Regions from separate parts of the Pradoshia sp. Z4_20 genome, predicted to be linked through region 2. Evidence: riboswitches for the same ligand, from Rfam matches in the RefSeq annotation. Region 2 holds a riboswitch; each other region holds the start of a gene.
What was found. A riboswitch is a leader RNA that binds a small molecule or an ion and turns the genes downstream of it on or off. The one in region 2 is predicted to bind cobalamin.

Region 1 (3,194 bases), on a different contig from region 2:
AGTCTAGCATTCAATACTAAGGGGATGGAGCAAAATGGTGAAATTAAGTATTCTAGACCAGTCACCGCGCTCTGTTGGAGAGCCTTCAGAGCAGGCACTTGCTAATACGGTCAAACTGGCAAAATTGGCTGAGGAGTGGGGATACTCAAGATTTTGGGTCAGCGAGCATCATGATAGTCAAGGCTTGGCAGGATCTTCCCCTGAGATATTGGCAACATGGATTGCTGCTCAAACAGATAAAATAAGAGTTGGAACAGGCGGTGTTATGCTGCCTCACTACAGTGCTTATAAAGTAGCTGAAAACTTCAGAGTATTATCTGGTTTAGCTCCAGGAAGAATAGATTTGGGAATCGGCAGGGCTCCTGGAGGGATGCCAAGAGCAACGCGAGCGTTGCAGGAGGGGAGAGTACAGGAACTGCATCGTTTTCCTGACCAGGTAGATGAGTTATCCTGGTATCTCTATGATCAAATACCGGAATTGCATCCTCTATATGGGTTATCGGCGACACCTACCATTACATCTCCGCCGGAATTGTGGATGCTTGGATCTAGTTCATCTAGCGCAGCTCTTGCAGCTCATAAGGGTATACCCTATAATTTTGCTTTGTTTATTAACAGTGAATATGCTGAAGAAAATATGAAGCATTACCATGAAGCATTTCGACCTACAGAGTTAGTACAGAATCCATCAGGTATGGTTACTGTATTTACAGTTTGTGCGGAATCGGACGAAGAGGCAGAATATCTGGCTGGTTCATTGGATTTATCGATGCTGTTTCTTTCACAGGGAATTATAAGAGAGGGAACACCTCACCCAAAAGAAATTCATGAAATGTCATTATCGCAGTTTGAGAAAGCTCGGATTGATTACAACAGAAGCAAGATGATTATCGGTTCTCCTAAAATGATTGGAGAAAAAATTAGAGAGCTGAGTGAACGCTTCTTTACAGATGAAATTATGCTTGTGACAATCACCCATTCATACGAGGCTAAAGAAAACTCCTTCAGATTAATTGCCAAAGAACTGTTGAAATAATAGTGGATTTGCCATTAGTCAATCAATCTATTAGAATAAGAATAAAATCTAATAAATCACTTTAAAAGTGCCTCGGTACACGAGGGTAAAAGGGAAAACGGTTCAAATCCGTTGCAGCCCCCGCTACTGTACTTACTAAATCACAAGTCTGATTTAGTAAAAGCCAGGAAACCTGCTTTTAGAGTTTTAGTACTTATTTTTCGGAGGGAAAAGTAGGCTTATTGTATTCACAGGCGTGAAAAAGTGAATCCTTAGCTCAATACCATCCTGAGCTAAGGATTTTTTATGTGTTGTAGCTTATAATCTTGTTTTAAAGTGCATGAATAATCCGAGGTTCGCCGCCAGGAGTAAAGAGGAATTGAAGTATAAGTTATGAATAATAAAAATAGAACAACCGGTATTTATTTTGGGAGTATCCTGTTTTTGCTGCTCGCTGCGTTGCTCGGCCTGTTTATAGGCAGCGTGGACATGTCATTTAAAGATATTCTTGGGATTCTCTTGAAGAACGTGACCGGCCAGGAATCCTTCTATACCGGTCCAAAAAATATAGAAATGATTATTTGGAATATACGATTACCCCGGGTATTAATCGCTTTATTTGTGGGTGCCTCACTGGCACTTGCCGGTGCTGCCTTTCAGGGGCTTTTGCAAAATCCACTCGCTGATCCATATACTATTGGAATTTCTTCCGGTGCATCGGTTGGGGCAGTGATTGTTCTATTCTTTAATATCGAATTTGCTCTTTTTGGTCAGTTCACATTGCCGCTTGTTGCAATCGTGTTTAGTTTTATAACCTTGTTTATTGTATTTGGTATTACAAAGGCAGCTAGTGTTACCTATGCAAATGAGACCATTATTTTAGCCGGTATAATTATGAATTCATTCATTGGCGCTGTGGTCTCACTTATCATTGCGCTATCCTCAGGAGATCAAATGAGGGAAGTATTAAACTGGCTGATGGGCAGTGTGGCTATGAAAAATTGGGGACACGTCAGTATATTGATTCCCTTTTTTATTATAGGAGCTTCCATAATTTTATATCATTATCGTGAACTAAATGGGATGGCTCTTGGAGATCAATCCGCTCAATATAATGGTATCGATGTGAAACGAAAGAAAATAATCATTATTATCGGGGCTGGACTATTAACGGGTGCAGCAGTTGCCGTATCAGGAGCTATTGGCTTTGTTGGACTGGTTATTCCACATCTTGTTCGCCTTCTTGCTGGTGCTGATCATCGCCACTTACTGCCATTATCCATGATTATTGGAGGTGGATATCTCGTATTGGCTGACTTGATTGCACGTACGATTATCAACCCGCAGGAATTACCAATCGGTGTCATTACTGCCTTAATCGGTGCACCTGTATTTACAATCTTACTGATTAAAGAACGCATAAAAAGAAGGAATTTGACATGTTAACCGTAGGGAGCCTCAGTGCAGGCTATCATAAAAATAAGCAAGTGCTTCAGGACTTATCTATTAAGGTTGAGAGCGGAGAATTTTTTGCTCTTCTTGGTCCAAATGGAAGCGGTAAGACGACATTGATTAAAAGTATATTGGGAAAAATGGAATATAAAGAAGGGACTTCAATCATTAATGGGAAAAGGACCTCATCCTATAAAACCGGAGAATTGGCTAAAATTGCTGCCGTGTTAAGTCAGGAACATATGGTGGGTATAGATTTTACGGTGGAAGAAATCGTACTATTAGGCAGGTATCCTTATCAGGAGAAGGGATTTTTTAATCATTACCGTAGTGAGGATTACGCAATTGTTGATGAGTGTCTTGCTCAGACAAACACGCTGAAATTTAAGTATACATACTTTTCGTCATTAAGCGGAGGGGAAAAGCAACGTGTCCTTTTAGCAAAGGCTTTGGCCCAGCAGCCAAAGCTCCTGTTTCTCGATGAACCTACAAATCATCTGGATGTAAAGCATACAATCGAATTGTTAAATTTATTAAAGAGGCTCCAGCTTCAAAATGGGCTGACGATTGTCGCCATCCTCCATGATTTAAACATGGCAGCTTTATATGCAGATAGATGTGCTTTGCTTAAGGATGGAAGGAAGGTGGCGGAGGGTGGAATAGATTTACTTTATGATGAAACATTGCTTTCATCTGTATACGAGGTAGATTTGGTAAGTCGCCCTCA
Region 2 (3,194 bases):
ATCGGGTTGCGAAACACACTTTGCATCACGACTCCCGATATTGCCAAGGCTGCCCCGACTAATCCAGCCACAACAACCCGCCCCAGGCGAATCTGCACAAGGATTGTTTCATACATTGGGTTATAGTCAAACTCTATAAATGGAAGCAGTGAGAGTAATACTTTCACAGTTTCCGTAAATGGAACGATGACCCCGCCATACATGGTTGCTAAAAGTAACGATACGAGCAAGGAACAAATCAGGATTCCAAAAATAAGAACCTGTTTAGACTGTTTACAAACCATATTATTCTCCATATAAAACTTGATAAATATCTTCTGCTCCCTCAATCACAAAATGGGAAGCCGTTGTTAAATTTGCGCTTTCTATCACATGCACTTCATTATTCTTAAAGGCTTTAAGATTTTTAAGTGCCGGATCCTTTTGCCATTCCTCGACGAATGTTGCTTTTGAACCGTCATACTGCCAATCGCTTGTAATAATCACATCTGGATTTATCTCAACTAATTTTTCCTTTGAAAGATTTGGATAATCAGGATACTCTTCACCGGTAATGCCCGCTTCTGTAATGGCATTTATCCCGCCTGCTAAGGTGATGATTTCTCCTATTGTAGTATTCTCAGTAACTGAAGAATTTTGCTGTGTCCAGTAAACCACTCGTTTTTTATCTGTTTGTGCTTTTGCTTTCGTTTGTAAATCTGACATCCTCTTTTTGACATCAGCTATGATTTCTTCTGCTTTATCTTCCTCGCCAACAATGGTACCAACCTCCATTAGACCATCCAATACACCTGATATAGAGGAATCATCTTTAAGTTGGTAGGTGGTGATGTCTGCAGCATCAATTTGTTTAAGAACCTCAGGATCTACATAGGAAGGAATCAGCACTAAATCAGGCTGAAGTGACAGCACCAATTCAGATGTGACTGATTCAATTTTTGTATCAATTCCATCTGTTAGATCTGCTACATTCGAAATCCCTGAGTCTGTAGACATTTTCGTTACCGCGGCAATCCGCTCCTCATCAACCAAAGGCAATAAATATTCATCAATAGCCAATGTGGTCGAAACAATCCTTGAAGGTTTTTCTTTAAGGGTCACCTCTTCCCCACGACCGTCTGTTAAGGTTTTCGGATACTCACTTGTTTCCTGGTTTGTTTCTTTTTCCTGGTTGTTTACTGTCTCATCATTTCCGCATGCAAACAATGCAAAAACGGATAAGAACACCAAAAGTGATAAGCTTGCAATCTTTTTCATCTCACTATTCTCCCTTTTTCAAAATTTATTTATATTTAGCGAATTTACGCTGAAATATTAAACATAAAAAAGCCTGTCTTCCCGATTAAGGAAAACAGGCTTGATTCATGCACAGACAAAAAAACGCTGTCAAAATCAGCGCAAAGACACAATCATCTCTACGTTCGCCATCCCTTTTCCCACCGAAAAGTAAGCAATACACATTCATAAGCAGGTTTCCTGACTCTGAGCTTCACTTTACTCTCACACCTTCCCTCTTTTAAAGGTGGTCACGTGATTTCATCAGCTCTTACAGTAGCGGGGGCTGTTCCAGATTTACACTGGATTCCCTTTTACCTCACAAAAGTGAGCACTTATGATTGTTTTAAATTTTCGTACTATTAATATATCATGTTGAAAATGTAAACGGAAGATATTTTTGATATATAGGAATTCACATAAATTTAAACAAGTGAAATGACTGTTCTAATTGACCAACTGAATTACACGCATCTTCTAGTCGATCTATCACTTTTATCACCATCCAATATATGGATTCCCTTTCTGTCCAACCCATATATCGGATTGCTCTAACAACGCTCCTATTTTAAGAAGCCAATCTTCCCTTCCCTTTGGAGCCATCAATTGCACTCCAAGGGGTAAGCCAGAATCTGTCATATGAACAGGCAAGCTAATCGCAGGCTGTCCGATGATGTTCGCCAACTGTGTAAAAGGCGTATACGTTAAACTTGGTTTAAACATTTCATAGACCATTGCTAACTGTTCAGAGGGTTTTAGTTCATTTACTTTCAATAACTGCAAGCTCTGTTCATCCGTATGCGTCAATTCGCCCACCTTTGGAGCTGAGAAAGCTGTTGCCGGCGTCAAATACAAATCATAATCCTCATTGAACCTGGCCATTTGTGCAGCTGCCGTATCCCATTCAGCTAAACTGCGTGTAAATTGAACAGCTGATACATTCTGCCCGGCAGTTCTGAGTACCCATGTGACTATCTCTATATCATTAACGGTAATCGGCCGTCCAATGGCTTCCTCAATGGACAGTATATCTGCTGCCATTTCTCCGCTATTCATAATATAGTAATTTTCCATAAGGCGGATTCCATCTACCCCATTATCACATTCTTCAACGGTGAACCCTGCCTGTTCCAGCCATTTGACTGTCTTATGTACCGCTTCTACAGCTTCTTCACTAACGGGTGTTCCCACCGGAGACTTTGTGGAAAAAGCAATTTTAAACCTTTCTTTCAATGGATTCGAAAGCTCCTTCAAATAGCTCCCATTATATAAAGGTACCTGAAAGGCAGTATCCGGCTGAATGATTTGCAAGGCATCCAGCATAGCTGCACTATCACGAACCGTTTTGGTTAAGGCAAAATCTACCGCAGCTCCATGCCATTGGCGGCCCACACCTGGACCAACGGGTGTCCTTCCCCTTGTTGGCTTCAAGCCTACTAATCCAGTGAATGATGCCGGTATACGAATAGAGCCGCCGCCATCACTGGCACCGCTAATTGGGACCATACCTGAAGTTATACTGGCTGATGCTCCGCCGCTTGATCCACCCGATGAATGCTGCAGGTTCCATGGATTACGTGTCGCTCCATATACAGCTGGCTCAGTAATATTTTTCAGACCAAACTCCGGAGAACTCGTCTGTCCAATAATGACAAATCCTGCCTCACGAATTTTTTTCACAAAATTAGAATCCCGTTTAGCAATCCGATTTACATGTAATTTTGAACCCGCTGTAATCGGTTCGCCTTTAATAGATTGTGATAAGTCTTTTAATAAGATAGGTACTCCTGCAAAAGGTCCGTATATAGATTCAGACTTTCCAGTTTCCATCATTGCCTTTTCGAATCTAGTTCGAACAACTGCATTTGTTTTAGGATTTAGTTCATTTATTTGTTCAAATGCGTCCTCTATTAATTCTA
Region 3 (3,194 bases), on a different contig from region 2:
GCGAAAGCAGCAATGGACCCGAGTATTTTTGAACAAGAGTATGATCTAGTTATCATTGATGAAGCCAGTATGGCCTTTATCCCGCAAATTGCCTTTGCCGGCGCACTTGCCAAGCGTTGTATTATTTGTGGGGATTTTAAGCAATTACCTCCTATTGCGGTTTCGAGGGGAGAGCTTGTAGACCGCTGGCTGAAGGAGGACATCTTCCATCGTGCCGGTGTAGCTGATATTGCACGTGGGGGAAAACTTCATACTCATTTGTTTTTATTAAAGGAACAGAGGAGAATGCATCCGGATATCTCCGCTTTTACGAACCAATATGTTTATAATTCACTGGTTGGCGATCATCCAAGTGTTCATATAAATAAAAAAGATATCGTTTCAAAGACACCTTTTGTAGATCGTGCTTCCGTACTGTTAAATACGAGCTTCACAGGGGAACACTGCTTTACGGGCACTTCCTCTGGTTCTAGAATGAATTTGATGAATCTATTGTTATCCTTTCAGGTTATTCATGAAGCCTACAGCAATGGGAGTAAATCAATCGGTTATGCAACCCCTTATCGTGCGCAGGCACAATTGATGGAAACATTAATTAAAGATCTATATGAGGAAGAGAACGGCCTGCATGATATATTGGCGGCCACTGTCCATCGTTTCCAGGGAAGTGAACGGGAAGTAATGGTATTTGATAGTGTTGATAGTTATCCGCAAAATCGGGCAGGGATGCTTTTAACGGGCAGGGAAAGTGAACGGCTGTTAAATGTTGCAATTACCAGAACAAAAGGGAAACTGATTCATGTCAGCGATGTGGAGTTTATAGAATCAAAAGTTTCGCATACAAAAACTCTTCATCAGCTCGTTCAATATCAAATGAAACGGAATCAAATGGTCAATATGGATCAAATAGGCAAATGGATTGCCAACCATCATCCAAAATTACAATGGATTTATGCAAGAAATTTGGAAGGGTTCTATCAGGATTTAAAAAAAGCCCAATCTTCCATTATCCTTTCCTTGCCAAATTCCAGTGTGTTATCATCGGATTTTGTTCAAAGAGTGAAGACGAGGAACTCAAGAACAAGACTGATGATGTATTCTCCAGATTCCCATTCCTATTTGGATCCGGATATCCATCTTCAGAATGGGCCAAGCTTCACATTTGTCATCCTTGACCAAAAAGTATTGTGGTTGGGGGTTCCTCTTGAAGCCAATAAACGTGTTCATCCGCCATACATTGGAATTCGATTGGAATCCGAAGCATTTATCAATCAATTTCTCCAGCAATTGCCTAAATAAATTGTCGGAATTTTAGTTGCTATTTTCACATATAAGATTTATAATTCTATATGTTGTTATTATTTTTAATTTAAAATACTATATATTGAGTTTAACGTGTTTAAGGTGTCGTATTACGACTTAATAGGGAATCCGGTTAAAATCCGGAACTGTACCCGCAACTGTATATGCTGATGAAATAAGTAAACCACTGTAGAGAAATCTATGGGAAGGACTTAGAGTAAAGTGAAGCATGAGTCAGGAGACCTGCCTTTTTCACTGGTTTGCCTTTATCGGGAGCAATGAGGGTGGAACGGATGAAATAGCATTTTTGGTCTTTCAATCTTGTTATTATTTCTTTTCCCATTGCTTATTTTAGGCAATGGGATTTTTTGCGTGGAGGGAAATATTATGAAGCCAATGGTTACTGAAAAGAGTAAATTGACAGAAACTCCAGTAGACGAATTATTAAAATCATTTGAAGAAATAGTTCATCTGAATAATTTGGAGTTGGTCAATGAAAATGCCAATATGAATGCCTCCTCTCCAATGGGACAAATGGGCAAGTTTGCGAGTGAAAGTGCTCGCTATTATGCAAAGGAGAATTTACTTTCTGATGAAGCAAGACATGCGTTTGATGAAAATCTCCTTTATCCGCATGATTTGGATTTTTATGCTACTGGTACTACAACTTGCTGCCAAATTCCGTTGGGGAATCTTCTTGAGAAAGGCTTTAATACGGGTCACGGTACCATGAGACCACCGCAGGATATTGGCAGTGCAATGGCGCTTGCTTCCATCATTATACAGGCTAATCAAAATATGCAGCATGGCGGCCAATCGTTTCCGATGTTTGATGCGGACCTAGCCCCCTATGTAAAGAAAACATTTAAAAAACATGTGAAACGTTTGAAGCAATATCCTTGTGAATGGAATGAGGAGTTGCTTCATCAAACAGCATGGAAGGAAACGGAGCGTTCCGTTTATCAGGCATGTGAAGCATTTATCCATAACTGTAATTCCATGCATTCACGCGGAGGCGGACAAGTTCCATTTGTATCCGTGAATTATGGAACGGATACAACCAAAGAGGGCAGAATGCTTGTTAGAAATCTTTTATTAGCTACAAACGCAGGTTTAGGTAATGGGGAAACTCCCATATTTCCAATCCAGATTTTCAAAGTGAAAACTGGTATTAATTTTGACGAGTCTGATCCAAACTATGACCTTTATCAATTAGCACTTGAAACAACTGCGGAAAGGCTGTTTCCGAATTTTAGTTTTATAGATAGTTACTTTAATTATCAGTATTATGATGGAACACATCATTCCGAGGTTGCGTATATGGGATGCCGCACAAGGGTTATGGGAAATCGTCATGGGATAGAAAACAGCATAGGCCGAGGCAATTTATCCTTTACGTCTATTAACCTCGTAAAACTGGCGCTGCAATCTAATTCGATTGAACAATTTTACGTAAAACTAAATGAAATTTGTAATATTGCCATCAGGCAGTTATTTGATCGGTATGAATATCAGGCAAAAAAGAAAGTGAGCCAATTTTCATTTTTGTATACACAAGGTGTTTGGAGAGGCAGTAAAAAGGCGAAGGAAGAACAATTAGTAGGCGAGCTGTTAAAACAGGGGACCCTATCAATTGGCTTTATCGGTTTAGCGGAATGTGTTAAAGCCTTGACTGGCTATCATCATGGGGAGAATGAGGAAGCATACGACTTGGCTTATGAAATTGTATCATTTATGAGAAAGAAAGCAGATAACGCGGCAGAAGAGTTTAATATGAACTTTTCCTTAATCGCTACCCCTGCAGAGGGCCTGAGCGGAAAATTTGTCAAACGGGATCGTAAAGAATTTGGCGTTATTAAAAATGTGACGGACCGTGCCTATTATACGAATTC
Region 4 (3,194 bases), on a different contig from region 2:
TTTTGAATGACGACCTCATTGATTGCTCCAACCATTGCCTGAGAGATGATCCTAACTTCCTGTTCATTCACATTCTCCGGAAACTCCTGGTAAGCAAAAAAAAAGATAAGATCTGCGAAACTTTTAAGTGCTTCTCGTCTGACCAGTTCTACTTCGAAAGAAACTCCGACTGATTCGAGTAAAATAAAATTGGCAACAGCCTTATTGGAAAAGCAAATTTCCAAATAGCGAAGAATTCCGGCATATGCTTTATAACCAATGCGTGGTTCCCGTAAAGCTGCAAGCTTAATCTCTTCTGCAACTTCTCCAATCAAACTTTCACAAAGTGCAACAATCAAAGTCTCTTTATTGCCGAATTGTTGGTAGAACGTTGTTTTCGAGACATGTGCATACTCAACTATGTCCAGAACTGATGTATTCTTGTAACCTCTTGTAGTGAATAATTGCAGGGCTGCATATAGCATTTTATCTCTTGCTTCGGTCGGCAGGTCATTTACATATAACATTCTTATCATTCCAATCCCATGTGTGAGTACGAATACGTATTGGTATCATCATACCTACACAAAAGGGAAATTTCAACAAAATTGTTAGAAAATTTAATTTATTTTCTTCAACAAAAAAAGAGCCTCCCAAAGTAAAATGGGCGGCTCTTAAATGAAAATGTTTATTTAAATATTTCAGGATAGATTTTTTCAGCTATCAATTGCAAGCCTTCTGTTAAACGTGGTCCCGGTCTTGACACTGTGTCATTATCTACATCATAAACCTGCTTATTTTGAACGGCAGGTACCTCGGACCAAGCTTTTCTTCCATATACCTTTTCTTCTGGATTTTCAATATAATAGCCATATGTAGTAAGAATAACATCAGGATTGCGATCAATGACTTGTTCTTCATTCATTGTTACCCAACCCTCTTGATCAGCGGCAATATTCTCTGCCTGAATGATATCAAGCATTTCGTCTATATAGGTTCCGTTAGCCGCTGTATATAAATCCGGTGAGGAAGATACTTCAATCCAAACCTTCTTCTTATCTTTTATAGCACTTGCTTTCTCTTTAATTTCTGCTACTTCTTTTTTCATATCCGAAATAATTTCATCAGCTTTGTCTGATGTTCCGGTTGCTTTAGCAATCAATTCAATTGTTCCATATGCACCATCAAACGAATTGGCGTCAGGTACGATAATAACATCAATACCAGCTGTCTGGAATTGTTTAATGGTATCCTTAGCATTATTAAAATGACTGGCAGAAAGCAATAAAAGATCCGGATTTAATTCCAACACTTTTTCAATATTGATTTCTAACCCGCCGACCTTAGGTTTGTCAGCAGCTTCTGTAGGAAAATTACAATAATCTGATACACCAATGATTTTCTCTCCAAGACCTAGTGCATAGGCCGTTTCAGTATTGCTTGGCAGCAAGGATACGATCGTGTCCGGCTTTTCCTCAATCTTGATGCTTTCTCCGGATCCATCCCTTACCTCAACAGGAAAGGCTGTGGACGTTGATTCAGAAACCTCTTTCTTCTGGTTTGAGTCATCTTCAGTTGACGAACACCCAAACATTAACATAGATAGCGTAAGCATTAGCATAAATAAAAATAAATAGTTTTGCTTTTTTAGCATAGTTATTCCCCTTTCCAACATAATAAAAAAGCCTTAGCTCGAAAAAAGCTAAGGCGAAAATCCACATTATAATAACAGGATTGGACGCCTACTTTTCCCTCCGAAAAATAGTACATACAAAAGAAAGAGCAGGTCTCCTGGCTGACGCATCAATTTACTCTGATTTACCTTCCCATGCTCTAAACAAAGAGCCGGTGGTTTACAAATCATTTCATCCGCGTATACAGTAGCGGGGGCTGCACCGGATTTGCACCGGTTTCCCTATTATCCTAATAAATAAGGCACTCTTACACTATTCAATATTTATATTTTTTATATAATCAGCTATCTTCATTCTTCTTCATATTCAACATCAGTATGTTCCCTGCAAAATTGTAAAACCATCGATAATTCATCTTCCTCAAGCTCAAAATCCAAAATACTTTGTGTTTCACTTTCTATAAACTCATATTTTGAAATTTGGTCCTGATTTTCATCCATTACATATATAACACGCAACAGAAGACCCTTATCGGTATATAGTTCATCTTCCTCGGGAACGGAAATCTCCAGTACATATTCGAACCTTTCTCCAGAAAGGATACCAAACGGGTCTTCCAGTTTCTCAACTGTATAACTTTGTATCTCGATCATCTTTATCAACCTTTCTAAAATGCTTATGTCTATTATACATGTTCAATCTCTTTATTAAACATTTTACCCAATTATTCAACTCCGTTTAGGAATATTTTTTAACAAGAATCAAAAACTATATTAAAATCACTTAATCCATAGGAGTTTATTATGCGTACTCTATCTGTTCTCACATTGCTCATTATCCAGCTTCTTATTCCATCTGAAACATTTGCAAAGACAGCCTACCTCAGTTTTGATGATGGTCCCTCAAACATCACACAGGAAATCCTCGATATCCTCAAAGTTCAGGATGTTAAGGCAACCTTTTTTGTAACGGGAACAGCCAGCCCGGGACATATGTATTTATATAAAGATATCGTAAAAAATGGACACGCTCTTGGACTGCATTCCTATTCTCATAATTATTCCAAAATCTATCGATCCAAGGATACTTTTTTTAAAGACATTACTCAACTGGAAGAATTTTTGGAAAGGGAAGTAGGCGTAAGCCCGAAAATCCTACGATTCCCCGGCGGCTCCAATAACTATGTCGCAAAACAATATGCCGGGACTGATTTAATGGATCAATTAAAGACTGAGGTAATAAAAAGAGGATATAAATATTATGATTGGAACTGCGATGCTAACGATGGATTAAATCCTCCAATTCCAGAAAAAAAATTACTTAAATTAATTATGCAAGGGGTAGGTGAAAAAGAAAATCTCTATATCCTCCTGCATGATTTTAACGGCAATACAACAATCGTGGATGGGCTTCCGGAAATCATTCGCCGTCTGAAACATAAAGGATACACCTTTAAAATAATGGATGAGTCCACACCAACTTTTGAATTTTAAAAATGATAAACAATTGCTGGCCATCATTCTGTAACGCTTCTTTTCTAACTTGAAATAAGGTTTACATTATAAAACAAACGCCCTTATT

Region 1: it holds a riboswitch for cobalamin, as region 2 does, so the genes downstream of both, AC4BHP_RS16365 (FecCD family ABC transporter permease) here and AC4BHP_RS06450 (ABC transporter substrate-binding protein) in region 2, are expected to answer to the same signal.
Region 3: it holds a riboswitch for cobalamin, as region 2 does, so the genes downstream of both, AC4BHP_RS05280 (anaerobic ribonucleoside triphosphate reductase) here and AC4BHP_RS06450 (ABC transporter substrate-binding protein) in region 2, are expected to answer to the same signal.
Region 4: it holds a riboswitch for cobalamin, as region 2 does, so the genes downstream of both, AC4BHP_RS11470 (ABC transporter substrate-binding protein) here and AC4BHP_RS06450 (ABC transporter substrate-binding protein) in region 2, are expected to answer to the same signal.

The regions. Positions count from the first base shown of each region.
Region 1 is NZ_JBZAJD010000009.1:35,091-38,284, forward strand. Features, by position in the region: gene AC4BHP_RS16355 (tetraprenyl-beta-curcumene synthase family protein) at 1-7, shown strand, start outside; gene AC4BHP_RS16360 (LLM class flavin-dependent oxidoreductase) at 35-1,036, shown strand; cobalamin riboswitch at 1,085-1,230, shown strand; gene AC4BHP_RS16365 (FecCD family ABC transporter permease) at 1,409-2,461, shown strand; gene AC4BHP_RS16370 (ABC transporter ATP-binding protein) at 2,455-3,194, shown strand, end outside.
Region 2 is NZ_JBZAJD010000002.1:97,774-100,967, forward strand. Features, by position in the region: gene AC4BHP_RS06445 (FecCD family ABC transporter permease) at 1-284, opposite strand, end outside; gene AC4BHP_RS06450 (ABC transporter substrate-binding protein) at 286-1,257, opposite strand; cobalamin riboswitch at 1,450-1,629, opposite strand; gene AC4BHP_RS06455 (amidase) at 1,774-3,194, opposite strand, start outside.
Region 3 is NZ_JBZAJD010000001.1:1,100,898-1,104,091, forward strand. Features, by position in the region: gene AC4BHP_RS05275 (DEAD/DEAH box helicase) at 1-1,299, shown strand, start outside; cobalamin riboswitch at 1,386-1,567, shown strand; gene AC4BHP_RS05280 (anaerobic ribonucleoside triphosphate reductase) at 1,699-3,194, shown strand, end outside.
Region 4 is NZ_JBZAJD010000004.1:17,707-20,900, forward strand. Features, by position in the region: gene AC4BHP_RS11465 (TetR/AcrR family transcriptional regulator) at 1-515, opposite strand, end outside; gene AC4BHP_RS11470 (ABC transporter substrate-binding protein) at 668-1,633, opposite strand; cobalamin riboswitch at 1,744-1,937, opposite strand; gene AC4BHP_RS11475 (DUF6509 family protein) at 1,964-2,266, opposite strand; gene AC4BHP_RS11480 (polysaccharide deacetylase family protein) at 2,417-3,106, shown strand.